3 regions of the Pseudoalteromonas sp. Of7M-16 genome follow, and region 3 is predicted to be linked to each of the others. Evidence: predicted binding sites of a transcription regulator. Region 3 holds the regulator's gene; each other region holds the start of a gene.

Region 1 (10,452 bases), on a different contig from region 3:
CCGCGCTTTATACTGCTGCTTTTCTTCATCATTCAACGGTGCTGGTTTTGGAGGAAATATATAATCCTCAGGCATGATTTGTTCTGCTAGACTCATTCTCTCGACCACATAGTCCACATTGCATAATTGGCGCGAATTATACGAAAAATACGGAGATAATCCTAGTAAATGACAAGATTAGGAAAGAATATTTAAGAATAAAAGAGTCGTAAAGGAAATGGTGGGTCATGATGGACTCGAACCATCGACCAATGGATTAAAAGTCCACTGCTCTACCAACTGAGCTAATGACCCGCTCGAGGAAATTTTTTAAACTTGAATGGTGGGTCATGATGGACTCGAACCATCGACCAATGGATTAAAAGTCCACTGCTCTACCAACTGAGCTAATGACCCGCTCGGGAAGTTTTAATCTTGAATGGTGGGTCATGATGGACTCGAACCATCGACCAATGGATTAAAAGTCCACTGCTCTACCAACTGAGCTAATGACCCGCTCAAGAATTTTTTTAAGCTTAAATGGTGGGTCATGATGGACTCGAACCATCGACCAATGGATTAAAAGTCCACTGCTCTACCAACTGAGCTAATGACCCGCTCGGGAAATTTTTAAGCTTAATGGTGGGTCATGATGGACTCGAACCATCGACCAATGGATTAAAAGTCCACTGCTCTACCAACTGAGCTAATGACCCGCTCGGGTATCCAGATTTAAGCTAATGGTGGGTCATGATGGACTCGAACCATCGACCAATGGATTAAAAGTCCACTGCTCTACCAACTGAGCTAATGACCCGCTCTGGATATTTATATGCTTAATGGTGGGTCATGATGGACTCGAACCATCGACCAATGGATTAAAAGTCCACTGCTCTACCAACTGAGCTAATGACCCGCTCGAGGATATGAAGACAACTTAAAATGGTGGGTCATGATGGACTCGAACCATCGACCAATGGATTAAAAGTCCACTGCTCTACCAACTGAGCTAATGACCCGCTCGGGAATTTTAAGCTTAATGGTGGGTCATGATGGACTCGAACCATCGACCAATGGATTAAAAGTCCACTGCTCTACCAACTGAGCTAATGACCCGCTCATATCAAATTTAAGCAAAAGTGGTGGGTCATGATGGACTCGAACCATCGACCAATGGATTAAAAGTCCACTGCTCTACCAACTGAGCTAATGACCCACTCATTGCAGCAAGAAGTCGATACCGTATCGCCTGCTGCGGGCGCTTATAATACTTATTTAAAATTCTAGTGCAACTGAATTACGCTGTTTTTTTTAAATTTTATGTCTAAGCGCCTATTTTTACACCACTGTGTACATAAAGCAGCTGATTACAGCTTAGATAACCGCTCTGTTGCTAATTTTGCAGCAGTCGTACTTGGGTATTCTTTTATCAACGCATTGAATAATTGCGTCGCTTTGGCCTTATCACCTGCATTCGCAGCCAGAGTACCCAGCTTTAGCATCGCATCAGGGCGTTTGTTTGAATCAGGAAACTGTTCGACCACAATAGTAAAGTGCTTAATTGCTTCCGCAGGCTTGCTCTTAATTGATTGTAGCTGCCCTAGCCAATAATGTGCATTTGGAATATACACAGACTCTGGGAATTGTTGCAAAAAGCTCTGAAACTCTGGAATAGCCGCATCATAGCGCTTATCTTTCATAATTAAGGCAACGGCGCGGTCATAGGCTTCATTTTCAGACAGGTTTGAGCTTACTGCTTGTTCACCCACTGTTGGAATGGCAGTAGCTGCTATATCCGACTTAGTTTGCTCGTAAACTTGGCTAACACGATTTTCAATTTCTTGATAAAGCTCGCGCTGACGCTGTAGTACCTTTTCAAGCTTATAACTTTGCTCATCGGTAAAACCGCGTACTTGGCTTACTTCGTCTTGCAATTGCTGCAACTGTAATTGAAGATCTGCTTGCACTCGATTCCGATTAGTCATCATTTTTTCAAGTTCAGCAACGCGCTGTTCAAGCGACTTTTGATTATTTGCAGCATCATAAACAGTAGCGGGAGCTGCCCAGACTTGGGAGCTCCCGCTAAGAAAGATGATGGCTGCCAAAATAGTTTTCGGCTTCATAACATCTCTTGTCTAAATTAGTATACCAATACCGCGCGACGGTTCTTAGCAAAAGCTTCTTCAGTGCGCGACTTAACCATTGGCTTTTCTTCACCATAGCTCACTACTGAGATTTGGCTATCAGAAACACCTAGGCTCTCAAGGTATTTAGCAACAGACTTACCACGGCTCTCGCCAAGTGCAATGTTGTACTCAGGAGTACCGCGCTCATCCGCATGGCCTTCAACAAGTACTTTTACGCTTGGGTTTTTAACTAGGAAGTCTGCATGTGCTTGTAGTAACTCAACATATTCGCTACGTACTGTAGAGCGGTCAAAATCGAAGTATACGATTTGCTCTTGACGCAACTGAGTGTACTTCTCTTGTAATTTCTCTTCAGCAGTTTTTGGACGGTCGATTGTATTTACATCAACCTTGTCGTTGCTGTTAGAAGCAGCATTGGTTTGCTGGCTATCACCACCTTCAACATCACCAGATGATGAGCTACATGCAGCTAAAGTCATTACAGGCAACGCTACCAATAAAGCCTTTAAAGTTTTGTTAAGTTGCATCGAGTATATTCCTATATCTTTATAAGTCTAACCAGTAAAAATTACTGTAAAAATGGCGACCAGGCCGGTGCCTTCACTTGCCCGTCAAGCACAGGCAGTCTCGCTTTAAAGCGACCGTCCATCGACACCAGGGCCAAAACCTGCTTATTATTATGCAGGGTACTGTAAATAATCATAGAGCCGTTCGGCGCAATACTCGGTGATTCATCGAGTCTCGTACGAGTTAACACCTGAAACAGCCCTGAATCAAATTCTTTCTTTGCTATATGGTACTGACCTAGCGTGCGATTTACCATTACTAATTGTTTACCATCCGGCGTAATTGAACCCGCTAAGTTCATATCACCATCGAATGTAACGCGTCTAGATCTACCAGAGTCTAAATTTAACTTATAAATCTGGGCATTACCACCCCTTTCAGACGTATACACAATTTCTCGGCCATTTGGGTGCCAACTTGGCTCGGTATCTATACTTCTATGCTTAGTTAAGCGCTTTTCCACGCGTGTTTCTAAGTCAATTACATAGACTTCTGTCGCGCCGCCTTTGTCTTTTGATAACACGACCAGCATCTGTGAGCCATCAGGTGAAAACTGTGGCGCTCCGTTAATACCGGGATAGCTGGTTAACTTTTCACGTTTACCGGTATATATATCTTGAATATAAACTTGTGATTGGCGATTTTCAAAAGTCACATAGGCCAGCTTATTGCCATCAGGTGACCAAGCTGGTGACATTAATGGTTCTTTCGAACGCAGTAACACCTGCTCATTAAAGCCATCGTAGTCGGCAACAACTAGCTGATACGGCTTATCTTGCTCTTCACGAACAATCACATACGCAATTTTTGTTCTAAATGCACCACGTTCACCTGTCAGTGCTTCGTAAACCACATCACTGATCTGGTGTGAATAGTAGCGGAACGAATCACTATCGATCACACTTTGGCGACTTTCCAAAATATGGTCTTGGCTTTTCATTAGTTTGCCATTACTCATCATACGCGTTTCACCACCGGTGATCTGAGCACGCAAGACATCAATTAGCTCATACTTAACCAAATAGCGATTAGCCGGTTGCTGAGTGATTGTGCCAACGACGATTGCTTCGACACCTAGACTAACCCATGCATCGTAATCCACATCTTCATCCGTAGTAGGCAACTGTGGCATTTGCTCTTCAGAAACAGCCTTAAATTTGCCGCTGCGCATCAAATCAGCCGCGATGACTGTGCTTATCTCTGAAGGGACGCTACCGTTGCCGATGTATTTAAAAGGCACAACCCCAATTGGTCTTGCGCTGTCTACACCTTCAGTAATGACGATCTCAAGTGCCGCATGAGCCAAAGTCGTCATACCAAAAGCAAAAACCAGAAATATGTTTTTAAAATGCTTTAACATGGTTTTCCTTTAAAGATTTGGTTTAATCGTTAAATTAATATTTTTAAGCTGTTCAAAAACATCTTTGTCTTTTGAAACAGGCAGTGTATCCGCCATGCGCACGGCCCTCAGTGCCGCTTCGCACACTAACTTATCTCCCCCTAATGATTTTGCTTGAGTCACAAGACCATTAAAGCCTAGGCGTATGTTCAAGCGACACTGTTTTCCTTTCATCTTCTCATCAATAAGTAAGTTAGATTGAATACGTTGCATTATAAGTGCTTTGTACTTGTCTACTTCGCCAAGCACTTGTTGTTGTCTAATTTTTGCGCGCGCAGCCTGCTCTTGAGCTAACTGCTCTTGTAACAATTGTTCTTGCAATGCTTTTTGTCGTGCTTGCTCAGCTTCTTGTGCTTTGCGCTTCGCTTCTTCTTCTTGACGCTTGCGCTTGGCTTCAGCTTCTCTTAAACGGTCTTCCTCAGACTTACGCTTTTCTGCCGCCGCTTTTGCTGCTTGTTCAGCCTGCAACTTTTCCTTTCTAGCCTTTTCTGCATCCGCGCGTTGCTTTTTCTCTACTTCTCGAGCCTTTTTGGCTTGAGCTTCAGCTTTGCGCTTTTCAGCAAGTTTAGCCTGACGCTGTTGTTCAAGTTTTTTAATCCTACGGGCCTCAGCTTCTCGGTCTTTTCGCGCTTGCACAGCACGGCGTTCCAAATCGCGAATACGCTTTTCTTCTGCACGCTTTTGTGCATCTTCTTTGCGCTTCAATTCTGCAACCTTGCGCTCTACAGCCTGTTGGTCTACAGAAATTGCAGACACCACTTTTTCATCCGGCGTCTCTTCCATAACCGGGTTTAATTGCACTTGCATGACCGTAGGCTTTGACATTTGTAGGTTAGCCGACGCGAACAACATACCAGCTAACGCGAAGTGAAGCAGAAACGACTTGATAATTCCGCTTGTTAACGCATCCATTAATTATCCTCGAATGATTTTGTCATAAGCCCCACAGATGGCACACCTGCATTTTTCAAAAAGTCCATCAGCAGTAAAACTTCTTGATATGACACGCGACCAGATCCTTTAATCATTACTGGCGTATCAGGGTTTTGTTGCAATTTAAGCTTTATAACCGCAGCGACTTCTACTGCATCCATTGGTGCTTCTGGGTTTGTGCCTACAGACACGTAATATTTCCCTTCAGCATCAATGGTGGCGATTATTGGTGGCGCATCTTGGGTTTCAACCAGATCGGATTCTTGCATTTGGGGTAAATCAACTTTTACCCCATGGGTGATAAGCGGTGCTGTTGCCATAAAGATGATCAGCAGCACCAACATGACATCAATGTAGGGAACTACATTGATCTCAGCAACCGGTCTTCTTTTTTTAGGCTGATACATTGGTTTTGCTCTCCACTAAAGTGGCTGCTTGACGATGCAAAATATTGGCAAACTCTTCCATAAAATTGGCATAGTTCACTTCCAGTTTTTCTACATGTTTCGCAAAACGGTTGTACGCCATCACCGCAGGGATTGCAGCAAATAGGCCCATTGCAGTTGCGATCAGCGCTTCTGCAATACCTGGCGCAACCATCTGCAGAGTTGCCTGCTTAACATTACCTAAAGCGATGAAAGCGTTCATGATACCCCATACAGTACCAAATAAGCCTATGTAGGGGCTGATAGATCCAACTGTAGCAAGAAAAGACAAACTCGACTCTAGCTTTTCTACTTCTCGCGATAACGCTACACGCATCGAACGATGTGTGCCATCTAAAATCATATTTGCTGAGCCCGTGTTATTCTTCTTATGCCTTGCAAACTCTTTGAACCCAGCAACAAATAACGCTTCTAATCCTTTCGAACTGCCTGATCGTGCCGTGATTTCATTATATAACTTACCTAAGTCCATACCTGACCAAAATTGTTGCTCAAACTTACGGGCATCACTTTGTGCTTCAGCAATCACAGAGCGGCGCTGGAATATAATCGCCCATGAGGCGATGGACATGCCGACTAACGTCAACATAACAAGTTGAACCAACACACTGGCTTCTAAAATTAGATCGATGAAATTTAAACCCGATTCCACGTTTTAACACTCCTAATAATATTGTGTACCCGGCATGGCGCCTTTCAACAGATAGACTTCAAGCACGACAAAAGGTTCAGGTAGTTTAACCACACAAATAATGCCTTACAACGTCAAAGCTATAAAATTAGCTTAAATGTCGATAAATAACACAATGCTTCATCCTACGACACTTATGCCCCTAAATAAGGATATTTTTCACATAAATCCATTTGGTTTGTTGCTTTTACTGTTTTATTAACATTTTTATTCTTCGCCGCCAAAGAGAGCGTAAATATTTACTCGCCCTGCATAAATGCAAGGATTTATTCACTTTGCGCGAATAAATGCTCAAAAACACATTGGTAATACCAATTAACAACAGATTATCTAATATTTACATTTTGCGCATAAATAGTACAAAGCCTTATATTTCATATATTTATAAAACACAATATTGCATACTTTCGACTATGTAAGAAATAGTAAATACATTTCGCATTAGTTTTTTTTATTCGAAAGTTGCAATTTTTCTAGTTTGATAACGAACCAGAATATCTCTAATATACACCCTGTACTGAGCGCACTGCTTAACGCAATGCAAAGCCAGTTACCGAGTGATAGAGTTCTGATTTACTCTGTTGCTTTTGATGAGAAACTTTTGGATAAAACCTTAACAGACTCATCAGTTCCCTGGATTACTTCCTTCAACTTGTTGTTTTCGCCCGCACACATGTGCGGGCTTTTTTTTGCCCAAAATTTGGCATTGCTAGGAAATAACGCATGCAAATAAAAAAGCCACAGTAAAAACTATGGCTCAATGAGAGTTACTCTCTGGAAAGGTCAAAGTGTAGATAAGCTCGGTCTGAAACAATACGCCCTCTTGGCGTACGTTGGATAAATCCTTGCTGGATTAGGTAAGGCTCTATGACATCTTCAATGGTTTCTTTTTCTTCCCCTATTGCAGCAGCTAAGTTATCAAGACCAACAGGGCCACCTGTAAACTTCTCAATAATTGCCAGCAAGTACTTCCTGTCCATATAATCAAAGCCACATTTGTCGACATCCACCATATCGAGCGCTTGGTTTGCAATGTGCTTGTCAACGCTACCATCACCTTTTACATCAGCAAAGTCTCTTACTCGCCGCAACAAACGATTGGCGATCCTCGGAGTACCGCGTGCCCTTTTAGCAACTTCACGCGCACCTTCTTCGGTTGTTTCTAGATTTAAAAAGTGTGCCGAGCGGCTGACAATTTGTGATAAATCATCGACCGAGTAAAACTCAAGCCTTTGCACAATACCAAAGCGATCTCGCAGCGGTGACGTCAATGAACCTGCGCGTGTTGTTGCTCCCACCAAAGTAAAGGGAGGTAAGTCCAATTTAATTGAACGCGCAGCAGGTCCTTCGCCTATCATGATATCTAGCTGGTAATCTTCCATTGCCGGATACAGAATCTCTTCAACTTGAGGGCTTAGGCGATGTATCTCATCGATAAATAACACATCACCTTCTTCAAGATTTGTTAGCATTGCTGCCAAATCTCCTGCTTTTTCAAGCACAGGCCCTGAAGTCGTCTTTATGTTTACACCCAATTCATTGGCGACAATATTGGCAAGGGTCGTTTTGCCGAGCCCAGGAGGTCCAAATATCAACAAATGGTCTAACGCTTCGTCTCTCGATCTTGCCGCTTCAATAAAGATTTCCATTTGCTGTTTAACATGAGGCTGGCCTGTGTAGTCACTCAGCAGCTTAGGGCGAATAGCCCTATCAATTTGCTCTTCATTACCTTGAACTTCAGGTTCTATTAGTCTGTCTGCTTCTATCATAATTACATCATAGATCTAAGGGCTTCTTTAATAATGGTTTCTGTATCTAAACCTTCGCCTTTCACTGCTTTAACTGCTTTTTGTGCTTGCGCAGCTTTGTAGCCCAAAGCCACCAGCGCAGCAATTGCGTCATCCGCAGGTAAGTTACCCACAGTCGGATTGTCCTGAGGTGGAATAACTGCATTGTCACTGAATGGCGTGAACAAGTCATGGCCAAAGTCTTTCAACTTGTCTTTCATTTCTAAGACTAGGCGTTCAGCGGTTTTTTTCCCCACTCCCGGGATCTTAACCAGTGTAGACGCATCACCTTGATTAACACAATGTACAAATTGCTCGGCCGACATCCCTGACAAAATCGCCAAAGCTAACTTAGGTCCCACACCATTCGCTTTTATCAGCTCTCTAAATAGCGCCCGTTCAGTTTTATGATTGAAGCCAAAAAGCAACTGGGCATCTTCGCGAACAACAAAATGAGTGAATATTGCAGCTGGCTGACCTGTACTTGGTAGCTCGTAGAAGCAAGTCATTGGCATTTGTACTTCATAGCCCACACCATTTACATCAATCAAAATTTCTGGCGGTTGCTTCTCTAATAAAGTACCACTTAATTTACCTATCATAATTATCTTAACCTTCCACGAACTGTTTTCTTAGCATTACCTGCCAAACGAATTAAGTTTTGTTCAGAGTGCGCATGACAAATTGCAATCGCTAAAGCATCTGCAGCATCTGCTTGAGGTGTACCGGGTAACTTTAAAATGCGTTTAACCATTTCTTGCACCTGAGTTTTATTTGCACCACCTGTGCCAACCACTGCCTGCTTAATTTGTCTCGCTGAATATTCATGGACAATGACATCTTGCATCGTCGCAGCAACAATGGCCGCTCCTCGCGCTTGCCCAAGCTTTAATGCAGAATCTGGGTTGTGCGCCATAAATACTTGCTCTATCGCAAAGCTGTCCGGTGAAAACTGTTCTATTAATTGGCTTATACCTTGAAAGATCATTTTTAACCGAGTTGGGAAATCATGCTCTCCAACTTTAATACAGCCACTACCAAGGTACTTAAATTTTGCACCTTGATGCTCAATAACGCCGTAACCTGTAAACCTCGAACCAGGGTCTATGCCCAAAATAACTGCCAAGGCACTGCCCTCTTTGCTTTTTTCAACATCATGCCAAAATACTGTATGGATTTCCAGTGTTAAACAAAAAAGGCGGCTATTAAAGCCGCCTTTTCATAGAAAGTCAGTGATTACTGCTCTACACTTTGTTCTTGTTGTGCTTGCACTGCAATCGCAAGCTCAGTTAATGCATCTGGGTTTGCAACACTTGGCGCATTGGTCATCAAACAAGATGCCTGAGTTGTTTTAGGGAATGCAATCACATCGCGAATATTATCTGTACCACATAACAACATCACAAGGCGGTCAAGGCCAAACGCCAAACCAGCATGTGGTGGTGTACCATACTTCAGTGCATCGAGTAAGAAACCAAACTTATCTTGCTGCTCTTGCTCTTCAATACCTAAAATTCTAAATGCTGCTTGCTGCATCTCGTTGTTGTGGATACGAACTGAACCACCACCGACTTCATAGCCGTTAAGTACCATATCGTACGCATCAGAGATCGCTGCCGCAGGGTTTGCTTCGAGTTCTTGTGCACTGATATCTTTTGGCGCCGTAAACGGATGGTGTACAGCATGCAAGTTACCTTCGTCATCTTCTTCAAACATCGGGAAGTCAACAACCCAAAGCGGTGCCCACTTGTTAAGATCAGTGATCTCTCTGTCCAAACCAACTTTCAAACGTAGTGCACCCATTGCTTCGTTAACAACATTACGCTTATCAGCACCGAATAGGATGATATCGCCAGTTTGTGCATTTGTGCGCTCTAGTAAAGCGCTGATCACGTCTTCGTTTAAGAATTTAGCGATTGGTGATTGTACACCTTCCATACCTGCATCACGGTCATTCACCTTCATCCAAGCAAGACCTTTCGCGCCATAAATTCCAACGAACTTAGTGTACTCGTCGATTTGCTTACGAGACAATTCAGCACCACCTGGCACAGTTAGTACAGCAACGCGACCTTTTTCGTCGTTCGCAGGACCAGCTAGTACTTTAAACTCGACATCTTTAACGATATCTGCAACGTCGATAAGTTCTAGTGGGTTACGCAAATCTGGCTTATCCGAACCAAAACGACGCATCGCTTCTTCATATGGCATCGTAGGGAATTCACCTAAGTCTACATTCAGTAGCTCTTGCCACATTTCACGGATCATGCGCTCTGTTACTTCACGTACTTGATCAGAGCTCATAAATGACGTTTCTAAATCGATTTGAGTAAATTCAGGCTGTCTGTCAGCACGTAAATCTTCATCACGGAAACATTTTACGATTTGGTAATAGCGGTCAAAACCAGACATCATTAACAATTGTTTGAATAGCTGTGGTGATTGCGGCAGTGCGTAGAAGCTGCCCTTGTGTACACGGCTTGGTACCAAATAATCACGCGCA
Region 2 (10,452 bases), on a different contig from region 3:
TGGTAAAAAGAGATATATTGTAATGCATCTTCAATGCTATCAATAAAATCTTGCTGACGGATAATGCTCATGACGGTTCCTTTATTAGCCACTTAATCTAACTAAATGGCATGTTCTTGATAAGTAGTAATATGCTAACGAATAACCAGTAACACTGCGAGTAAGTCACAAAATATATGGGTGCCCCTATTATGCTCAACTAAACTCCAGTATGAATATGGTATATGAGTTATCACTTCACTACTCTATAGATTCATTTCTAATTATGATAACCTCCTCGCCCGTTTCGGGCTAGTTTTCAGGGTCAAGTAAATGATAAATGCACAGAATAATTGCATTGCCGTTGACATTTCACTCTCAACCGTTGAAGTTTTTGAACAAATTGCAACTCAACATCACGCTATTCTTTTAGATTCTAGTGACGCAGCGCACGAGAATAGTCGATTTGACATTATTAGCTTTGCGCCAGTACATGTACTAGAAGCTAAAAACGGGACTGTTTATATAGATGGTGTCGAACAACAACAGAGTGTATTTGAAATACTACAACATCATTTAGATGCTCTTTGTCCACAACGCATTCATGCACTGCCCTTTTGCGGCGGATGGCTTGGCTATTTTGGTTACGATTTAGGCCGGTACATAGAATCATTACCCGCGCATGCCAATTCAGATATTTCGCTTCCCGACATGTCTGCTGGCCTCTATCTTGACGCCCTGATTTACGACAATAAACAGGCGCAATGGTTTTATGTATCTCAGCCAGAGGTGAATCGTCTTGAACATTATATGACCTTAATTGCGGACAATGCCGAGCAACATCACTTTGAATTGTGTAGCGATTGGCAATCTAATATGACCAAGCAGGAATATCAAAATAAGTTTCAGCGCATTCAAGACTACCTACTAAGCGGTGATTGTTATCAAATTAACCTAGCGCAGAGGTTCAGTGCGCAGTTTCGAGGCTCTCCATGGGCAGCCTATAAAAAATTAAGACAACACAATCAGGCGCCATTTTCTGCTTATTTCAATTTAGGTAATGATGCAGCAATCGTTTCTGTATCTCCGGAGAGGTTTATCTCTGTACGCCAAAGGAAAGTTGAAACAAAACCAATAAAAGGGACATTGCCTCGCTTGCCTGACCAACAAGCTGACATTGAACAGGCGCTCAAATTAAAAAATAGCAGTAAAGATCGTGCTGAAAACGTTATGATCGTTGACTTACTTCGCAATGACTTAGGTAAAGTTGCCAAGCCAGGTTCCGTCAGCGTGCCTAAATTATTCGACATAGAAAGCTTCCCAGCTGTTCACCATCTTGTCAGCACTGTAACTTGTGAACTCGCAGAAGGTAAAAAGGCGGTGGACCAATTACACGCTGCGTTTCCTGGCGGCTCGATCACAGGAGCTCCGAAAATTAGAGCGATGGAGATAATAGAAGAACTTGAACCTCATCGCAGAAGTGCGTACTGTGGTTCTATAGGCTACCTAAGCGCCTGTGGTGATATGGATACTTCAATTACAATTCGCACATTGGTATGTGAGAAGCAAACAATCCATTGCTGGGCAGGAGGTGGGATTGTCGCCGATTCTGAGCTAGAAGCTGAGTATCAAGAAACTTATCACAAGGTCAATAAAATTTTACCAATACTGCAATGAAACTCGACCATTTAATTAGTAGCTTTAGACTGTCACCTTTTGCAACCTCCTGTACAACATTACAGGGAGTTCAAAGTGCCGTTTTGGTGCCGCTAGTTGAAGTAGAAGGCTGTGCGCACATCTTGCTTTGTAAACGCAACGCCAGCCTAAGAGCACACCCAAGCCAAATTTGTTTTCCTGGCGGAAAAGTAGAGCAGCATGATAGCTCAGTTGAAGATACAGCCCTAAGAGAAACCTTCGAGGAAATTAACCTTGATAGAGAGCAAGTCACAACGCTTGGACAGCTGCCAACGCATAGCTCCTTGAGCGGATTTCATATTACTCCGGTCGTAGCTCTAGTACAAAACTCCGCCACGTGGCAACAAACAAGTAGTGAAGTCGACAGCGTATTTACGGTTTCTTTAAGCGCTTTAATGGACCCTAAACAATGGCGGAGCTACCCTTGCCAAATCCGTGGCAACACCATAAATATCAATGGATTCATGACATCGCATGGTCTTTTATGGGGGGCCACAGCAAGCATAATAAAAAAATTAACCAAGTCGCTTTCATAAACTCATTACAATTGTCAAATTTCCGTTCAATAACGGGTTACTTCTGCAATAATTAACGTTATTATGTGCGCCCGTTCAGAGGCAATGATGAGTAAATTTTATGATTAGTGCATTCGATATGTTTAGCATCGGTATTGGGCCATCGTCTTCCCATACTGTTGGTCCAATGCGCGCTTCGCGTCTTTTTGTCAAAGATCTACAAAATAGTAAATTAATTGACGACGTCACTTCTGTCAAAGTCGAATTATTTGGCTCCCTTGGTCAAACAGGGATCGGCCATGGTTCAGGTAAAGCTGTCATATTAGGCCTTGCTGGCCATGATCCCGAAACCATCGACGCAGATCTTGTTCCAGAAATACTCGAAAAAATTGAGCAAGAGCAAGTAATCTATCTTGATCAAAAACATAAAGCTGATTTCCCAAAGCAAGGCGCTGTTGTATTTCACCGTCGAAAAACACTGCCGAAGCATTCAAATGCCATGGAAATCCAAGCATATAAAGGTGAGACACTTTTACATAGCCAGATCTACTATTCAATTGGCGGTGGGTTCATTGTCACGGATCAAGATTTTGAAGCAGAAAAGCAAGCTGCACTTGATGTGCGAGAACAAAACCCAGCGCCCTATTTATTTGATACAGCTGAGGAGCTTTTAAACATCTGTAAGGAAACTGGGCTAAGTGTTTCTGCATTAATGATGGCTAATGAAAAAACTCTTCGCAGTGAAAGTGAAATAAAACAAGAGCTGTTCAATATTTGGCAAGTGATGAAAGCGTGTACAGAGAGGGGAATGCGTACCGAAGGGATCCTTCCTGGTGGATTAAAAGTAAAACGCCGAGCACCGAGCCTATATCTTAAACTCAATGTAGAAAACAGCAACGATCCGCTTCGAGCAATGGACTGGGTTGATTTATTTGCCCTTGCCGTAAATGAAGAGAACGCAGCTGGAGGACGAGTCGTCACCGCACCGACTAACGGTGCCGCCGGTATATTACCAGCCGTATTGATGTATTATCACACCTTCATCAAAGAAGTTGATATCGAAATTGCAACACGTTACTTACTGACAGCCGCAGCCATTGGCATCCTCTATAAAAAGAATGCTTCTATCTCGGGAGCAGAGGTTGGTTGCCAAGGTGAAGTTGGTGTCGCCTGCTCAATGGCCGCTGGTGCATTGACTGAAATCATGGGTGGCAATGTCGTTCATGTCGAAAACGCAGCTGAAATTGGTATGGAACACAACCTAGGCTTAACCTGTGACCCTGTTGGGGGATTAGTACAAGTGCCGTGTATTGAACGAAATGCTATGGGTGCAGTCAAAGCCATCAATGCCTCAAGGCTTGCTCTTCGAGGTACAGGAGAGCAAAAGGTCTCTTTGGACAAGGTCATCAAAACCATGCTAGACACAGGTAACGATATGAAGACCAAATATAAAGAAACTGCACGTGGCGGTCTTGCCGTAAATATTATTGAGTGCTAAAACAAAAAAACCCAACGCAAGTTGGGTTTTTATATTAAAGCCGCAAAGAGAAAGTCTACAAGTAGACTTTTCAAAACGCGGCTTTTATTTTACCGGTAAAGTGACTTTAGCGAACAATGCATCTACATCATCTTGATTACGCATAAGGCTGGCTTTTTCAACCACATCTTTCGTCAAATGCGGCGCAAAACGCTCTATAAAGTCATACATGTAGCCTCTTAAAAAACTACCTTTTCTAAAGCCAATTTTTGTCGTGCTCGCTTCAAACAGATGGCTGGCATCAATACAGACCAAGTCTTTATCTGCAATATCGTCAACAGCCATGGTTGCCAATACGCCTACGCCCAACCCAAGTCTCACATATGTCTTAATCACATCAGCATCAGTTGCTGTAAATACAATGTGTGGCTCAAGACCATGCGCATTAAATGCTTTATCTAGTTCAGAGCGACCAGTAAAACCAAATACATAGGTTATGAGTGGGTATTTTGCTACGTCTTGTACAGTAATATTCTTGCCAAGCTGCGCTAGCGGGTGGTCTTTCGTTACCACAATGCTTCTATTCCAGTGATAACATGGCAACATGATCAAATCACCGTATAAATGGAGCGCCTCTGTTGCAATTGCAAAGTCCGCGTCACCTCTCGCAGCCGCATCTGATATTTGCTGCGGAGTACCTTGATGCATGTGTAAAGAAACAGCCGGATACTTTTGCATAAACCCTTGAATAACAGGAGGTAAAGCATATCTTGCTTGGGTATGTGTCGTTGCAATGTTTAATTTACCTTGATCAGGCAAAGTGTGTTCATTTGCAACCGCTTTGATACCTTCAACTTTTGACAAAATTTCTCTGGCAATATTGATGATCTCATTACCAGCACTGGTTACATGTGTAAGGTGCTTACCACTACGGCCAAAGATCTGCACACCCAATTCATCTTCTAGCATACGTACTTGTTTTGAAATACCTGGCTGAGAAGTGTAAAGACTTTCAGCAGTAGCAGATACATTCAAATTATGATTAAGTACTTCAACTATGTATTTCAATTGTTGTAATTTCATAACATTGTTTATTTTTTTAGTTGTTATCCAATAAGTGACTTGGTTTACGCGGAACGCCGAGTCGGATCTTTTGTAAGACTAGCATAGTTATTGGTAGCCTGATAGTAATTGTAACAATTACGCAATCATATAAGAAAAACGAATTAGAAACGTCTATACTGAAAAATGGTGTATTCAAATTCATTTACATACACCTTGTTATTAAAACTATCCAATATACAATTGTTTGATGTAATATAAAAAATTATCGCCTTGGGTAGTTTTCGTAGAGATTCGGGTATGTTTGTTTACATAATAATATTGTTGATTGTTGCTTTGGTTGTGATAGCTGTATGGATTAGTGCAATACAGCAACACAAAGAGAAACAAGAAGCAGAAAGACGCAAAGAACTAGCAAAACAAAAGCGGATAATAGAAGAGTCCGAAGATGTTCTCGTGAATAGCACAAATATCCCTATGTCTGGGGACATGCTTAGGGTGATTCAAAAACGTGTTCATGATGCGTTAGCCATGATGGTAGAACTCACCCCCACATCAAGAGAGCTTAAAAACCGACTGCACGAATCTCAAGAACGCATGAGTATGGAACCTGCTAACCTCACTGACAGTGATAAAGTCTCATTGCCCGACAACGACAAACAGCTGATTGCGCTGGTGCAAGGCATCAAAAAACTTCGCCAACTTTTACGCTCTGAACACAGTAAAGGGAAAGTAGATACTCAAGTCTTTGTAAAAGAAGACCGTCGTTTAGAGAAGATCCAACTACGCATTAACGTTGAAAGCCAGATCAAACGAGGCCTATCTGCAAAAACAGCCAATATGGTTGGCTCAGCCAGACAGTACTTTGAAAAAGCCTATGCGACCATAATGGCTGTGACCTATAGCGACGAATATGTAACTGAGAAAAAGAACCAGCTAGAGACCTACCTCAACGAAATTAGTGTTGAACTAAAGGCTTCGAATGCTTCTGCGGTTAAGAAAAAAGCAGAAAAAGAAAAGGACGATTTAGACGTCCTTTTCGCTCCGAAAAAGAAATGGTGATCAACTAAGCGCAAATTTGACGATAAATAACACAGTCAGAACCCACACACTGATGGATATATCGTCTTTTTTGTTGCAAGCCAGCTTTACCGCAGTGTAAGCAATAAAACCCAATGCTATCCCATGTGCAATTGAGAATGTTAGCGGCGTCATCAACAAAACAACGCTAACAGGGATCGCGTCTGTCATATCGTCCCAGTTCACCAGCTTCAGGTTTTGCAACATCAAAACTGCGACATACAAAATTGCACCAGCAGTTGCATATGCAGGCACCATTTTTGCCAAAGGTGCAAAAAACATCATAAGTAAAAAGCAAAAGCCCACAACCACAGCTGTGAGCCCCGTGCGTCCGCCAACAGAAACACCAGATACAGACTCGATATAAGAAGTCGTCGTAGATGTCCCTAAAAACGAACCTGCGACTGTCGCAGTGCTGTCTGCAGATAAAGCGCGCCCTAATCTCGGCATATTTCCTTTTTCATCTGCAATGCCCGCTTTTTGAGTTACTGCGACCAAAGTACCGCTAGTATCAAACAGGTCAACAAATAAGAAAGCAAATACCACGCTCAGCATAGTAATTTCTAATGCGCCGGCAATATCTAATTGGCCTAACGTAGGCGCAATGCTCGGTGGTGCAGAAACAATGCCTTGGTACTCAACTAAACCTGCCGCCCAAGCGACAACCGTGACTAATAAAATACTGATCAATACACCACTTTTCCACTCTCTATACATTAGTGCAGTAATCACAAAAAGGCTGAAAATGGCCAACAATGGACCGGGACTGGTAATATCGCCAAGTTGCACAAAAGTGGCTGGGCTTGAAACAATAATTTCAGCATTCTTTAATGCGATCAAAGCCAAAAACGCCCCAATCCCAGTTGCTATCGCACGCTTGAGTACAACTGGAATTGCCTGAATTACCCACTCTCTAATTTTGAAAATACTTAGTAGTAAAAACAGGCACCCAGATAAGAAGACCGCCCCCAAGGCAGTTTGCCAGCTATGCCCCATACCTAAAACAACACCATACGTAAAAAATGCGTTTAACCCCATACCAGGTGCCAAAGCCAATGGGTAATTTGCAAAGAAGCCCATAATAAAACAGCCAATTGCAGCGGCTAAACAAGTGGCAACGAACGCTGCACCATGATCAATCCCGGCTTCAGCCAACATGGCCGGGTTAACAAATACAATATAAACCATGGTAATAAATGTAGTGAGCCCTGCCACGACCTCCGTTTTTACATTGGTCTGTAGCGCTTTGAGAGAAAATAGTTTTTCTAGCATGTCTTTGTATTTTAAATAGAAACGAGGGAGGCGATTTTACCATATTTCCTCGTCATTAACGGACAAATAAACTAAAAATCAGCTACAATGAAAACTAAGTTGTAATAAGTGAAGAGAGTATGAAAAGTAATCAATCTACAAAAGCTTATGGCGGAGACCTCGAGCAGCAACTATTCAATGTACTCGAATTTGTCACCCAAGAACCAGACCCCAAACACAGCTGGCCAAAGGCACAAGATCCAGAACAAGCTTATAAAAAAGGCCTTTATTACATCAAAGAAAAGCAGTATCCGCTTGCCGCTAAGTGGATGAGATTGGCAGCGATGTCTGGTGATAACAAAGCACAATTTTATTTGGGCTTGTTATTTATAAAAGGCCAAGGCGTGCCTAAAAGTGTTTTTCACGGTGTCGCTTGGTTAAGCTTAGCGCAGAGTCAAGGCAATAGCGCGGCATTAAGTACTCTCAATGAAGTCCGCCCTCACCTGACAACAAAACGTTATATAGATGCACAGTGCTATGCTGCTACTTTATTTGAACAAATCCATCAGCAAATGCATTTTGGGGCAAGCCCAGAGTAGCTTCAGGTATTAACAAGTCGAAGTGAACAAAAAAACACCAAATAAAACTTGATTAAAACCACTGTATGAAATACTGTATACATACTGTATAAAGAATCAGTGGTCTAATCATGTTACCAATCACACCCAATGTAAAAACGCAATCGAGCAGCATTAGTCATGCCAGTAGTTTGAATATCTTGGATGCATACGATGAAACAACCACCAGTAATGAACTTTTAAAAATCTTATATCGTTGCAATTCAAAAGCCGGCTGGACACTTTTGATAGCACCAGATCAGGTTTTCAGTAAATCTATGTTAGATGGCTACAATATTGATGTTAATAAGCTACTAGTGCTTAAGCAAAAGGATCTGATAAACTTAGAGCACACACTGGATAGCGCTTTGTCCAATGGTAATTTTGCAGCTGTCATCACTTGGCCTGGTATTTTAACGAAAAAGCAAATTGAATATCGTAGCCTAAATCACTCTAAAACAGCACTGTACTGCTTTAAAGACTTTGCTCAATTGCCACTATCAAAGCTCACACACTAACTATATAGGTCATTTATGTGTTTTTGTGGTAACACACAAGCCTTTGAGCAATGCTGCAAGCCATTTATTAAAGGACAGTCTATTCCTCACCAATCTGAACAGCTAATGCGCTCTCGTTATAGTGCATACTGTACAAAGGAATGTGAGTATATTTTAAATACGTATGCATCAAAAACACGCAGCGAGCACACAGTCGAAGATATACTCATGTTCGCTCAGCAAGTTAAGTTTGTTCATTTGGATGTTATTGAAACTGATCAAGATGACCAATATCAATATGTAGAATTCAAAGCAGCGTATTTAGAAGGGGTGCAGCTGAGCGTGTTGCACGAACGCTCCAGATTTGTAAAAGAGAATGGCGCATGGCTATATCTTGACGGCGCTCTTTACCCTGAAGAAAGTAAAAAAGTAAGCCGAAACGATCCTTGTCCCTGCTTAAGTGGGAAAAAGTTCAAGAAATGTCACGGATAACCTGCATTCAGCCTGAAGTGGCGTTACCTCACCAATGCCACTTTCGAGATTTAATCAGCACTCCCTATCTTATCAGAATCATAATAAAGCGATTATACAGCCACATTTAATTGAGACTGCATTTCTCCACTGGCCAACTGATCATAAAACCCGGCAGCATCTATTTCTCTTTCTTTAACCTCAATTTCAGGATGCTTTTGTTTATATAGTTTTGCTTTCACTGCCGGCTCTAGGTTTTCCATGACGTTTAAAGGGATATGCGTTTTATCATCACGAATATGAAATGGTTCAGGGTCAAGGCACTCATTTAGCTTGATGTCTTCTAACCCACCATCCTTCACAAAATAACGGTTGTATTGTCCGATTAAAAAATCAAACTCTTCAGGTGCCAATGGCTGCTTCGGGCCTACTTGTAACTCTTTTCGCAATGCCTCTTCAGACTTATCAGCTTCGTCAACAGCACTTCGTGGTAAGTCAAACTGGCTAAAATCCAATGCATCTTGTGATAATGCACTTAATAGCAGAGCAAAATCGCTTCTACGCGATTCATGGACACTCAAACTCAACGCATTGCCTAATTGCGCTTCTTTGAGTAACAATTGTTCTATCTGCATGGATTTTCGCCAAAATTTTCAAAGTCTGAAAATTTATCGGCATTTTTTGAAAAAACTTTAGGACATTTCTTTACTTCGCCAAAAACTTTGTTATTATCAGCGCCGTTGTTGAGGAGGGGTTCCCGAGCGGCCAAAGGGATCAGACTGTAAATCTGACGGCTCAGCCTTCGCTGGTTCGAATCCAGCTCCCTCCACCATCAACGACAAAGTACAATTGGAGGGGTTCCCGAGCGGCCAAAGGGATCAGACTGTAAATCTGACGGCTCAGCCTTCGCTGGTTCGAATCCAGCTCCCTCCACCACTTTGTACTTGAAAATCTGTTATGGAGGGGTTCCCGAGCGGCCAAAGGGATCAGACTGTAAATCTGACGGCTCAGCCTTCGCTGGTTCGAATCCAGCTCCCTCCACCACTTCCTTTTTATCTTAATTTAATTTCTTTACATCTTCATTTCATTTTTAGTATCTACAGGATAATCTTCATTTCCTGCTTCAAATATGCCTTTGCTTTTTCAAATTCAGGATTATAACGCCCTACAATACGCCAGAATGCCTGATTGTGCGCCATGACATGATAATGCGCGAGCTCATGCACTATCACATAATCAATAACCCATTTAGGTGCACTCAATAAAGCACTGTTGAAAGCTAATACACCTTTACTAGAAAGGCTGCCCCACCGCCGTTTATAAAAGCGTACTTTTAGGGTTTTATATTCCGACCCCATCAAAGCCTGATAGTAAGGTAATCTTGCATGTAAATAGGCTTCAAGTTCAACCTTAAACAAATCATATATTTCTCCAATGTGGTTATCTCTGTGCTGTTGCATTGAAGATTCTATATAGATGCAATGGTATTGGTGATCAATATAGCCAGACGAATGCCCATAACAAACCGTGTAGTGCTCTCCATAGATTGCCACTTTTTCTATTGGTGTTTGCTTACATGGTAAAGAATCTGCTACCAAACGCTGTTTTTGAGCAACCCAGCTTTGCTTTGAGCTCAGCCAACCCTGTAACCAGTTTTCACAAATCCCCTCAGGCGCATAAACGACAACTCCGTCCGGTTTTACTTTAATTGCAACTGTCTTTCTTCGTCGACTGAGCTTAAGTTGGTAATTGAAATTCATAGTAAATTTATTGCTTTTTCATCTATCAATCTAATTTGCTGCTAACCT
Region 3 (10,452 bases):
TCCATGTATTCGATACTAGCTAGGTGTTAGAAGTAATAGCCTTAACAACTGTTAAAACAGCTCATTTCACCTTGCGCAAACTGAACGCACTCGCTTCGCTCGCTGTCATTGGTGCTTTGTTCGATGTTAATTTGGATGATGAAAAGTGGGTTTTAGAAATAGCGTTTTTTATCCAAAATTTTAGTTCTTTTATTAATAAATATTTTTTAATTTCTTTTTGATATATTGAAATTAACGCAATTATAAAAATTAAAAATAATATTATTCATTATGTTGAAAGTGATAATAAATGCTGTTAGGTTGGTTGTAGTTAATAAGGAGATAAAAATGTTATTAAAATTAAAGAAGAAAAACATCAAAGTGATTAGCCATGATAAAGCCAACGTCCCTGCGGAGATGACACCACAAGTTGCTGGCGGTTTATTTAAAACTTGGGAATGTACAGGTACAAGAACTTGCCCAGGAACATATACTACTACGGCTTGCTAACAAACTGAATAGAGCTACGTAAAGTAGCTCTATTTCCTGTTCAATAACTAAAGTATCGAATACCCTCATCAAAATTTTCATTTAAAAATAGTGTTATTACTTCCCTTTTATTCAGCCATGATGGATTTTTAGTTCATTAATAATTAAAAGTTTCTGGATAGAAGAAACTACTTCTGTTGAACCAACCTCGTTAATTCAAAGCTAAAGGCCTTAACCTTTTTAATAAAGAAAATAATATGAATAAAGCCGGACAAAGAACGAGACTTAAGTGAACCAGATACATTGCCTTTTATAAGTTGAGTTGGGGCTGAAGGCCTTCGGCGAAGTGTTGTTTAGAAAGCTCAAGAAGGAGAACTATTTGCCGCTTTGATTTATTAAATGGGCCATGAACCTACCACCGTTGCGACTCTATTTAACACTCATCACTTTGCTGTTTTTATAATTTGTCTAAGTATTCAACGATTAGCATTGCGATTTAATTTTAACTGTATATACTCACAGTAAATGCACTGTATGGAAAACCAGTTATATGCGACCATTGACTAAACGACAAGAACAAGTTTTTGAACTCATCAAAGTTTTTATCAAAGACACAGGTATGCCGCCAACGCGAGCGGAAATAGCGGAGTCTCTCGGTTTTCGCAGTGCAAATGCGGCAGAAGAGCATTTGAAAGCACTTGCCAAAAAAGGCGTTATAGAAATGGTACCAGGCGCCAGCAGAGGAATTCGCTTAGCTGAAGCTGATGAGCCGGAGCAATTAGGCTTACCTCTGGTTGGGCGTGTAGCCGCTGGCGAGCCTATTTTAGCGCAGGAGCATATCGAAAATCACTGCAAAGTTGACCCAGGCATGTTTCAACCTTCAGCCGATTATTTGCTCCGTGTTAACGGTATGAGTATGAAAAATATCGGTATCATGGACGGCGATTTGTTAGCGGTTCATCGCACTCAAGTCGCAAACAACGGTCAGGTGGTAGTCGCCCGTGTTGAAGAGGATGTGACTGTGAAGCGTTTTGAAAAAGTAGGGAAAAAAGTATTCTTACATGCAGAAAACGAGGACTTTTCGCCAATCGAAGTCGATCTTGAGCAGGAAGTGTTTAATATCGAAGGTTTAGCGGTAGGGGTTATCCGTGGCAATCTGTAAATAGCTTTTCATTTCGATAGCTCTTTGACGTTACTTTTTCATGGCTGGAGACGTGTCCTCCAGCTCGATTCTTTCAATTTTTCTCATCTTAATTTACTGCTGATCTTTTTAGCTCTAACTTCATATCATATACTTAATTACGATTTTATAACTTAGCTACCAAACTAGTTCGTATACGCGAGTGATTGAAGATAATTTTGCACTTATTTAGTTATTCGCGGTCAGAGCTATTCGTCTTAGTTTGTGGTGCCTAAAACTATAATTGTTTTTGTAAGTTACATTTGATTTCAAATGAGATCAAAGTATCTCTTTTGATTGTGCTACAACCACTGGAAATGAATTGATTATGGAGCGACTTATGACTTGGTTTCGTATTGTACTAATTTTTACATTTACATGTCTTGTTTCCGCATGTGCATCTACTTCACAAAATACGCGTTCAGGCTTTTTACCGAGCTATGATTCTTTGGCCCCTTCCGAAGAATATGAAGATACAGAACTTTATGTAAACAGTACGTTTGATCAAACAGCGCTCAGTCAGGTTGAAGTATTGTATATTCCTCAGTTTGAAGTATGGATAAATGTTCAAGATTCCGAGTTTTTGAATATAAACCCGCTACATGTTGCTAAGTTAAGCCACTATATGCAATCGCAAATGGTAAAAAAACTAGCTCCCCATTTTCAGGTGGTGACAGAAAAGCCGCTTAATCTGAATGAGCGAGTGTTGATGATAGAAGGGGCATTTACAGATGTTCAGTTTGAACCTGTTGCATTGCAAGTGAGAGACTTTGTCCCGATTCGCTTAGTCTATAATGCAGGAAAGACGGCCTACCTTGCTGCAACTGAGCAAACTGAGGCATTGACACATGTGTCTTTGGAGTCTGCTTTTTATCTTGGTAATAACCCTCAACCCGTAGTGATGATGACAGCACACAAAGAGCTAGATACCGTTTTAAAAGCAGATGGCACAGAGAATGTAGCAGCGGTTAAAGAAGTGCTAGATGTGTGGATAAATAACTTTGTTACGGCGATGACAAAACATCGCGATGTTAAATAGAATTAAAGGAGCTTTCATGAAGACAATAAAAAGCAAGCAGCTATGTGCAATGGCGTCAATTTGTCTTGCATTAATCGGTTGTTCAGACCAGCAGCCAGAGCAGCAGCAATCTGAACAACTTCGTCCCGTAAGGACAATGCTGCTTTCTTCTCAGGTAGACGGTCCTTTAGTTGAGTTTCCCGCAGTTGTAGATGCAGCTTCATCCGCAGATCTATCTTTTAAAGTATCAGGTGAAGTTACCGAGTTATTGGTAAAGCAAGGTGAAGAAATCCAATTAGGCGATGTAATTGCAAAGCTGGATACAACAGATTATCAGCTTTCACTAGATGACGCTCAAGCTAACTATAATAAAGCGCAGGCGGATTTCAGTCGAGCGAAACAGTTGATCAAGTCCGGCACAATTTCGCAATCGGACTATGATCAGCTGCAATCTCATTTTACAAGTGCAAAAAGCAAACTAGCAAACGCAAAAAATAACTTGTCTTATACGAATTTGAAAGCGTCATTTTCTGGGGTGGTTGCTAGAACTTATATAGAGCGCTTTGAAGAAGTACAGGCTAAGCAGGTTGTTGCGACGTTACAGGATATAAAACATGTCACACTTAAGGTTAACGTGCCTGAAAGTTTGATGATAAAAGTATCTAAAGACGCACCAAAACATATCATAGCCGAGTTTTCTGGAATACCAGATAAGACTTTCCCGCTGGATTTTGTTGAAGTAAGCACTCAAGCCGATGAAGTCACTAAAGCATATGAAGTTACCTTGAGCATGACTCGCCCTGAAAACTATAACATTTTACCAGGAATGACAGCCAAAGTTTTAGCTAAAGGTGCAGATGTCAACAAGAGTGGATTATACCTGCCAATAAATACTGTACTCAAAGACGCATCTGGAAATTATGTATGGACAGTTGAGCCTGCTGGTGCTGGCAAAGGTGAGATTAAAAAGAAATCTATTGTGATTGGTGATGTTTCAACATTAGGGTTTCCAGTGCTCAGTGGTGTGGCAGAAGGTGAGTACATTGTTACAGCGGGCATGAGTAAAGTAAGTGAAGGTCAACTTGTAAAGTTTAACAAGGAGGCACAGTGAATATAACCAGACTTGCTTTAGAAAATAACCGTACTACCTGGGTATTGATCGCTGCGCTATTGTTTTTTGGCATTGTGTCATTCAATAAAATGCCAAAAGACTATGATCCCGGTTTTATTATTAGAACAGCGCAAGTTATTACTTACTTTCCTGGTGCGAGCCCACAGCGTGTAGAGGAACTAGTTACAGATCAAATCGAAAAGGTAGTTCAGCAAATTCCTGAACTGGATTTTGTCAGCAGTACCTCGAAAACAGGGGTGTCCATTGTTAGCGTCAATATTAAAGAAAGCTACAAGAATATGCGGCCTATCTGGGACAACCTGCGACGTAAAATACAAAGTATTGAGCAAGATCTTCCCAGTGATGCACAAACGCCTATCGTCAACGATGAGTTTGGTGATGTCTTTGGCATTGTGATCGGCCTGACAGCTGAAGGGTATAGTTATCGTGAGATGGAGGATGTTGCTGAGCAGGTCAGAGACACATTACTTCGCTTACCGGAAGCTGCAAAGGTTGAGATATACGGTAACCAAGAGCAACGGGTCTTTATTGAATTTGAAAATGCGAGGCTAGGAGCCTTAGGTATTTCGCCCAGTCAACTTAAAGATCAATTAGCGTCACGAAATATCGTCAACCCCGGTGGCTCTATTTATATTAATGATGAAACATTGGCACTAGAGCCAAGTGGCAACTTTGAATCAGTCGAAGATATAGCCAATACGATAATCAATGTACCTGGTAGCGAGCAGGTTTTGCTGCTTTCAGACATTGCAGTCGTATATCGTGACTACGTAGATCCTGCAAAATCGAAAGTACGTGTTGGCCAAGAAGATGGCTTAACATTGGCGATTTCAATGCGCCATGGCGGCAACAATATTGCGTTGGGTGAGCAAGTATTAGAGACTCTGAACTATTTGGAAAGTGTCTACCCTATAGGTGTTGAATTTAAACTGCTGTCGTTTTTACCAAAAGAGGTTGAGCAGAAGGTCAGTGACTTTGTCTCTAACTTACTACAAGCGGTGCTTGTCGTTACCTTAGTGATGTTATTCACATTAGGACTGCGCACCGGTTTAATTGTGGCAAGCCTCATCCCTATGAGCATGGTATTTGGCATTTTAGTGATGTCGTTTTTCCATATCAGTATTGACCAAATTTCTCTAGCAGCCTTGATTATTGCACTTGGTATGTTGGTTGATAATGGCATTGTAATGTCTGAAAATATTATGGTTCAAATGGAGCGAGGAAAGGCTGCAATTGATGCGGCAGTTGATTCCGCGGATGAATTAAAAGTACCATTACTCGTGTCATCGCTAACCACTGGGGCCGCATTTTTACCTATTTTCTTGGCTGAGTCCTCAACTGGTGAATATACCGCTTCTCTGTTTAAGGTCGTAACGATTACATTACTATGTTCTTGGTTATTGGCTATGACCATGATCCCAATGTTGTGTGTATACTTTACACGCGTTAAATCCCAATCAGCCGACTATAATTCAGGTATCTATTTAAGCTATAAAAATCTTTTAACAACCATGATCCGTCATCGCTGGGTCACTTTATTAGCTTGTATTGCCGCGTTTTTTATTGCACTCCAAGGAATGCAATTTATTCCTAAGCTATTTTTCCCACCCTCTGATCGTGACTATTTTAAAGTCGAATTGGAGCTACCGATTGGCACACGACTACAAACAACGGAAGCCTTGGTAAAAGACATGGAAAGCTATATACAGCAAGAGCTACTTGTATCAAGTGAGCGCCCAGAAGGCGTTACACAGTGGGTGAGTTATGTCGGCAGTGGTGGGCCGAGATTTTTATTAACTCACAATCCAGAGCCTACCAGTGCTAACTATGCACTGATGATAGTCAGTACCACGTCATATAAGCTGATTGATTCATTAATGGTTGATATTGAGCGGTACGCATTAAGCCGTCATCCTGACCTATTAATAAAGCAGCGCAAAATTGAAAATGGAGCGCCGATCGCTAACCCGGTAGAAGTCAGACTTTCAGGAGATGACAAAGATAAACTGATGGCCATTGTCGATCAATTGAAAGCGAAAATGGCTGCAACACCTGGGCTGAAGGCGGTAAGTGACGACTGGGGTTTGCCGAGCAAAAAAGTACAGATCAAGATAAACCAAACTCGCGCACGTCGGGTTGGAGTGTCGAGTAAAGATATCGCAAGTTCATTACAGACTGGCTTTAGTGGTCTGGAATTAACGCAATATCGTGAAGGTAACGAGTTAATTCCTGTGACGCTTCGCTCTGTTGCAGCGGATAGAGATGATATTGGTAAGTTAGAAGCCATGATGGTTTACTCTCAAGCAACAGGCGCTTCAGTGCCGTTGAAGCAGGTTGCAGACATCGAAGTGGTTTGGGAGAGTGCCCAGATTTTGCGTCGTGATAGATTGAAAACAGTTGCGGTTGGCGCGCAACTAGATGGGATCACAGCGAATGAAGGTTTCGCTGCAATCGTCCCTTGGCTTGAGGAGCAAAAGCAAAATTGGCCATTTGGCTATTCGTATGAGTTAGGTGGTGAAGCTGAGTCATCAGGAAAAGCGAACCAGTCTATAGCGGATAAGATGCCGATTGCAGTCTTTATAATTGTCATCTTATTAATTGGTCAATTTAACTCTATTCGTAAATCAATTATTGTATTAACGACTATTCCGCTGGGATTTATTGGGGTGATCTTAGGTCTACTAGTAGGGCAGTCATTTTTTGGTTTCATGACCTTGCTTGGCATTATTTCGCTTGCGGGTATTGTGATAAACAACGCGATTGTATTGTTAGAGCGGATTAAAATAGAGTTGGAAAACACCCCGGAAAACCCAGTTGAAGGCATTATTTCAGCGGCACAGCAGCGTATGCGTCCCATTCTGCTAACGACGGCAACAACAGTGTTTGGTTTAATTCCATTGTATTTAGGCGGTGGTGAGATGTGGGAGCCTATGGCGCTTGGCATTATGGGTGGGTTGTTGTTTTCCACGCTACTTACACTGGGCATAGTCCCCGTACTTTATGCGTTGTTTTATCGTATCAAAGTACAACACTAGCAAAGTCGTGGCGTTCACAACGATAAATCGTGAACGCCAGTAAAAGCCTGTTAATGAGTGTAACCCTTAAGTTTTTGTTCAGTGTGGTGAGCAGAAAATGAACATACAGGCTAACCAGAGGAGTAAATGATGAAACTTATCAACTATGCAATTGTGGCAATGCTGATCCCCATGATGGCCAATGCTGGTGAAGTGAAAGTGGCATGGCTAGATTTTAAAGAGTACAGAGATGTGTTTCCTGCAAAAGAAACTCGTGGTGGATATCACAAGCGCATCGCCAAGCAATTTGACTCGCATTTAAATAAACTGGCGGCAGATATGCCTGATGGATATACCTTATCTGTAAAGTTTGAAGATATTGACTTGGCTGGAGATGTCAGATTTAACATGAATGATATTCGTATTATCAAGCCAATTTATTTTCCCCGCTTGAAAATTACATACAGCGTAACAGATAACGCAGGCAAAGTGCTTGTTGAAGCAAAATCGAAAGTACTAAAAGATATGAACTTTATGGATAGGATAAAATTTGGTAGAGATTCTGAGTTTTATTACGATAAGCGGTTGCTGAGTGACTGGTATAAAGATGATGTCGAGCCAATTGTTAAATAAAAAGAGCGCTTAGGCGCTCTTTTTATTTAAATGTGGCGAGTAACTGAAGTAGCTGCTGTAATTTAAACACGGTTTTCTTTAGGTGTGCTTCATCGAGCTGTTCTGATTTACTCAATTTATCTACATCAGCAGCGACATCAAGTACATAAGGTTTAAAACGCTTGGCTTCGAATTCAAACCCTGCATCTTTGCTAAAAAGTGATGAGAATTTGCCATGCCCTTGTTGCTGTAATTCATCTAATTTTTTATCTGCATCAAGTGACTGACGATAAACAACTTTTAAGTTTTCGTTGAGCTTTTCGATGATTGCTTGCATGTTTTTCCTAAAGTCCTGAGTAAATCGGTCGATATTTTACTTGGATCCATCAAACTTGTCAGGTGAATACCTATGAATATTTCCGGAAGTAACCTTCCTGCTATGTCTGGCGCTGGTCCAGGTGGTGAAGTATACAGTGCTTCTCTGGCGAAAAAGCAACAGCAAGCAGATGGACGAGCTGCCCTCGCTTTAATTGAATCTGCTGGTAGTTCTGCCGCTGCGCAAACTCCAGCAAAGTCTGTTACAGCATCTTTGGGCAACAACATCAACGTATATGCATAGTATACGTTGATGTTTGCATTTTAACTTAAATGCAAATCAATCGGCGTCTTACTTTGTTTGCCGCCGATTTCTCTTACTAATTTGGGTACCAAGAAACCGGGTAATGTCTCCAGCATTTCGGCGACTAGTTTGGTTGCATCTGACTCGCTCATATCAAAATGGCTAGCACCCTCAACCTTATCCAGTAGGTGTAAGTAATAAGGCAATATATCACTGTCAAATAAGGCTTCGCTCAACTCTGACAAAGTGTGGGCGCTATCATTGATCCCCTTTAGCAGGACAGATTGATTTAGCAGCGTCACGCCAGCTTGCTTAAGTTTGCGCATTGCTGTTTTAAATTCATCATCAATTTCATTAGAGTGATTAATGTGGTTGACCAGAACTGCTTTGAGTCGGCTATTTGCCAATCGGTCGCAAAGCTTATCGGTTATCCTTGCAGGAAGGACGACAGGCAGACGACTATGGATCCTGATGCGCTTGAGCTGTGGCAAGGCTTCTAACTCGTCTAACAGCCAGCAGAGCATGTCATCTTTGGCCATCAAGGGATCTCCACCGCTTAAAATTACCTCGTTAATTTCTGGGTGTGTAACTAGATACTCAAAAACCGATTTTAAAGCGCGTTTATTAACTTGATTGTCCTGATATGGGAAATGTCGTCTGAAGCAATAACGGCAATTTACGGCGCAGCCTGTTTTGAGCATCAAAAGAACGCGAGAACGGTATTTATGCAATAGGCCGGGAACAGGGGCATCTTGCTCCTCTAATGGATCTTTATTGAACCCGCTGGCGGCAATAAACTCTTGATGTAAGGGCATCACTTGTAATAGCAGAGGGTCGTAAGGATCACCGTAGCGCATTTTTGCGATAAATGGTCTGGGTACACGAAGCGGAAAAAGTCGCTTTGCAGCAAGATCTTTGGCACTGAAATGTGACTCCAAACCCAACATTTTGAGTAGTGTATCTGGGCAAGTAACGACATTAGCCAATTCTTTTTGCCAGTTAGTATGCAAATTTACTTCATTTATTTGTATCATTAGCAGGTTTATTACTCGAAATACGATGATTAGAGGATACGATGGCGAATTATAGCACCAACGAGTTCAAGGGCGGCCTAAAAATTATGATTGATGGCGAGCCTTGTACGATCCTAGAAAACGAAATGGTTAAACCAGGTAAAGGCCAAGCTTTCAACCGAGTTAAGATCCGTAAGTTGATCTCAGGAAAAGTATTAGAAAAAACGTTTAAATCTGGCGACTCAGTTGAAGGCGCAGATGTAATGGAAACAGATCTAGCTTATCTTTACACTGATGGCGAATTCTGGCACTTCATGAACAACGACACATTTGAGCAAATCGCAGCTGACGAAAAAGCAGTGGGTGACAATGTTAAATGGTTGGTTGAAAACGATGTATGTACAATTACACTGTGGAATGGCAACCCGATAGCGGTAACACCGCCTAATTTTGTTGAACTTGAGATCACAGATACAGATCCGGGACTAAAAGGTGACACAGCGGGTACAGGCGGTAAGCCTGCAACTTTAACAACAGGCGCTGTTGTTCGCGTTCCACTATTTGTTCAAATTGGTGAAGTGATCAAAGTTGATACGCGCACAGGTGAATACGTGAGCCGCGTTAAGTAATTATTTACTTGAACACTTTGACGTTAGAAAATCTCGGCCTTGGTCGAGATTTTTTTATGACCTAATGTAATTCATATTTTGGGGTAGACAATGAATGATGTGAAATGGGCACCGAGTGCGGACATTGAGACACTGAAACAGCGTGCTGCAATATTGGCAAGTATTCGCATGTTTTTTGCGGAGCGTGGGGTTTTTGAAGTTGAAACACCATGTTTGAGTCAAGCGTCAGTCACTGATGTGCATTTAGCGACATTCGCCACGCAATTTGTTGGGCCCAGTTATGCAAAAGGGCTCCCTTTATACTTACAGACTTCACCTGAGTTTGCTATGAAGCGGCTGCTTGCTGCAGGCAGTGGTGCGATTTATCAAATTGGAAAAGCATTTCGTAACGAAGAGTCGGGTCGTCACCATAACCCTGAATTCACAATGTTAGAGTGGTATCGCCCGGGGTTCGATGAGTATTTGTTGATGGATGAAATAGATGCGCTTATGCAGTGTATTTTATCTTGTGGCAAAGCTACGAGGATCAGCTACCAAGCGGCGTTTGAAAAATATCTATCTATAGATCCTTTGACCATTGAATTGGATGCCTTGAAGGCTGTATGTGAACAATATGGATATACAGAGATAGCTGCTCAAGAGACGAGTGTCGATCCTTTGCTTCAATTGCTATTTTGTATGGAGATAGAACCCCAAATTGGACAAAACGTACCGTGTTTTGTGTATCATTTTCCCGCTTCTCAGGCGGCTCTTGCCAAATTAAACGA

Evidence for each region. Region 3 encodes LexA, which represses DNA repair genes until DNA is damaged. Its sites were predicted from a motif close to TACTGTATNNNNATACAGTA; they were not measured.
Region 1: the regulator LexA is predicted to act here: its motif matches at 9,115-9,134, upstream of ruvC (crossover junction endodeoxyribonuclease RuvC).
Region 2: the regulator LexA is predicted to act here: its motif matches at 7,741-7,760, upstream of MHN81_RS03700 (SulA-like leucine-rich domain-containing protein).

What each region holds. Positions count from the first base shown of each region.
Region 1 covers NZ_JAKRFY010000002.1:306,661-317,112, forward strand. Annotated here, with positions in the region: gene nadA (quinolinate synthase NadA) at 1-96, opposite strand, end outside; tRNA gene MHN81_RS03330 (tRNA-Lys) at 219-294, opposite strand; tRNA gene MHN81_RS03335 (tRNA-Lys) at 321-396, opposite strand; tRNA gene MHN81_RS03340 (tRNA-Lys) at 420-495, opposite strand; tRNA gene MHN81_RS03345 (tRNA-Lys) at 521-596, opposite strand; tRNA gene MHN81_RS03350 (tRNA-Lys) at 620-695, opposite strand; tRNA gene MHN81_RS03355 (tRNA-Lys) at 721-796, opposite strand; tRNA gene MHN81_RS03360 (tRNA-Lys) at 820-895, opposite strand; tRNA gene MHN81_RS03365 (tRNA-Lys) at 923-998, opposite strand; tRNA gene MHN81_RS03370 (tRNA-Lys) at 1,020-1,095, opposite strand; tRNA gene MHN81_RS03375 (tRNA-Lys) at 1,120-1,195, opposite strand; gene ybgF (tol-pal system protein YbgF) at 1,347-2,102, opposite strand; gene pal (peptidoglycan-associated lipoprotein Pal) at 2,120-2,653, opposite strand; gene tolB (Tol-Pal system beta propeller repeat protein TolB) at 2,695-4,008, opposite strand; gene tolA (cell envelope integrity protein TolA) at 4,063-5,004, opposite strand; gene tolR (protein TolR) at 5,004-5,432, opposite strand; gene tolQ (protein TolQ) at 5,419-6,123, opposite strand; gene ruvB (Holliday junction branch migration DNA helicase RuvB) at 6,930-7,931, opposite strand; gene ruvA (Holliday junction branch migration protein RuvA) at 7,934-8,551, opposite strand; gene ruvC (crossover junction endodeoxyribonuclease RuvC) at 8,554-9,075, opposite strand; gene aspS (aspartate--tRNA ligase) at 9,186-10,452, opposite strand, start outside.
Region 2 covers NZ_JAKRFY010000002.1:367,230-377,681, forward strand. Annotated here, with positions in the region: gene MHN81_RS03660 (fumarate hydratase) at 1-71, opposite strand, end outside; gene pabB (aminodeoxychorismate synthase component I) at 313-1,656, shown strand; gene MHN81_RS03670 (CoA pyrophosphatase) at 1,653-2,210, shown strand; gene MHN81_RS03675 (L-serine ammonia-lyase) at 2,311-3,687, shown strand; gene cysB (HTH-type transcriptional regulator CysB) at 3,772-4,749, opposite strand; gene MHN81_RS03685 (hypothetical protein) at 5,029-5,790, shown strand; gene MHN81_RS03690 (NCS2 family permease) at 5,791-7,080, opposite strand; gene MHN81_RS03695 (SEL1-like repeat protein) at 7,200-7,658, shown strand; gene MHN81_RS03700 (SulA-like leucine-rich domain-containing protein) at 7,769-8,194, shown strand; gene MHN81_RS03705 (YchJ family metal-binding protein) at 8,210-8,665, shown strand; gene MHN81_RS03710 (VC2046/SO_2500 family protein) at 8,758-9,279, opposite strand; tRNA gene MHN81_RS03715 (tRNA-Tyr) at 9,392-9,476, shown strand; tRNA gene MHN81_RS03720 (tRNA-Tyr) at 9,496-9,580, shown strand; tRNA gene MHN81_RS03725 (tRNA-Tyr) at 9,604-9,688, shown strand; gene MHN81_RS03730 (YgjP-like metallopeptidase domain-containing protein) at 9,742-10,404, opposite strand.
Region 3 covers NZ_JAKRFY010000046.1:13,421-23,872, reverse strand. Annotated here, with positions in the region: gene MHN81_RS27570 (hypothetical protein) at 328-489, shown strand; gene lexA (transcriptional repressor LexA) at 1,019-1,630, shown strand; gene MHN81_RS27560 (DUF3313 family protein) at 1,989-2,687, shown strand; gene MHN81_RS27555 (efflux RND transporter periplasmic adaptor subunit) at 2,704-3,777, shown strand; gene MHN81_RS27550 (efflux RND transporter permease subunit) at 3,774-6,833, shown strand; gene MHN81_RS27545 (DUF3016 domain-containing protein) at 6,963-7,445, shown strand; gene MHN81_RS27540 (hypothetical protein) at 7,468-7,761, opposite strand; gene MHN81_RS27535 (hypothetical protein) at 7,834-8,043, shown strand; gene epmB (EF-P beta-lysylation protein EpmB) at 8,064-9,077, opposite strand; gene efp (elongation factor P) at 9,119-9,685, shown strand; gene epmA (elongation factor P--(R)-beta-lysine ligase) at 9,776-10,452, shown strand, end outside.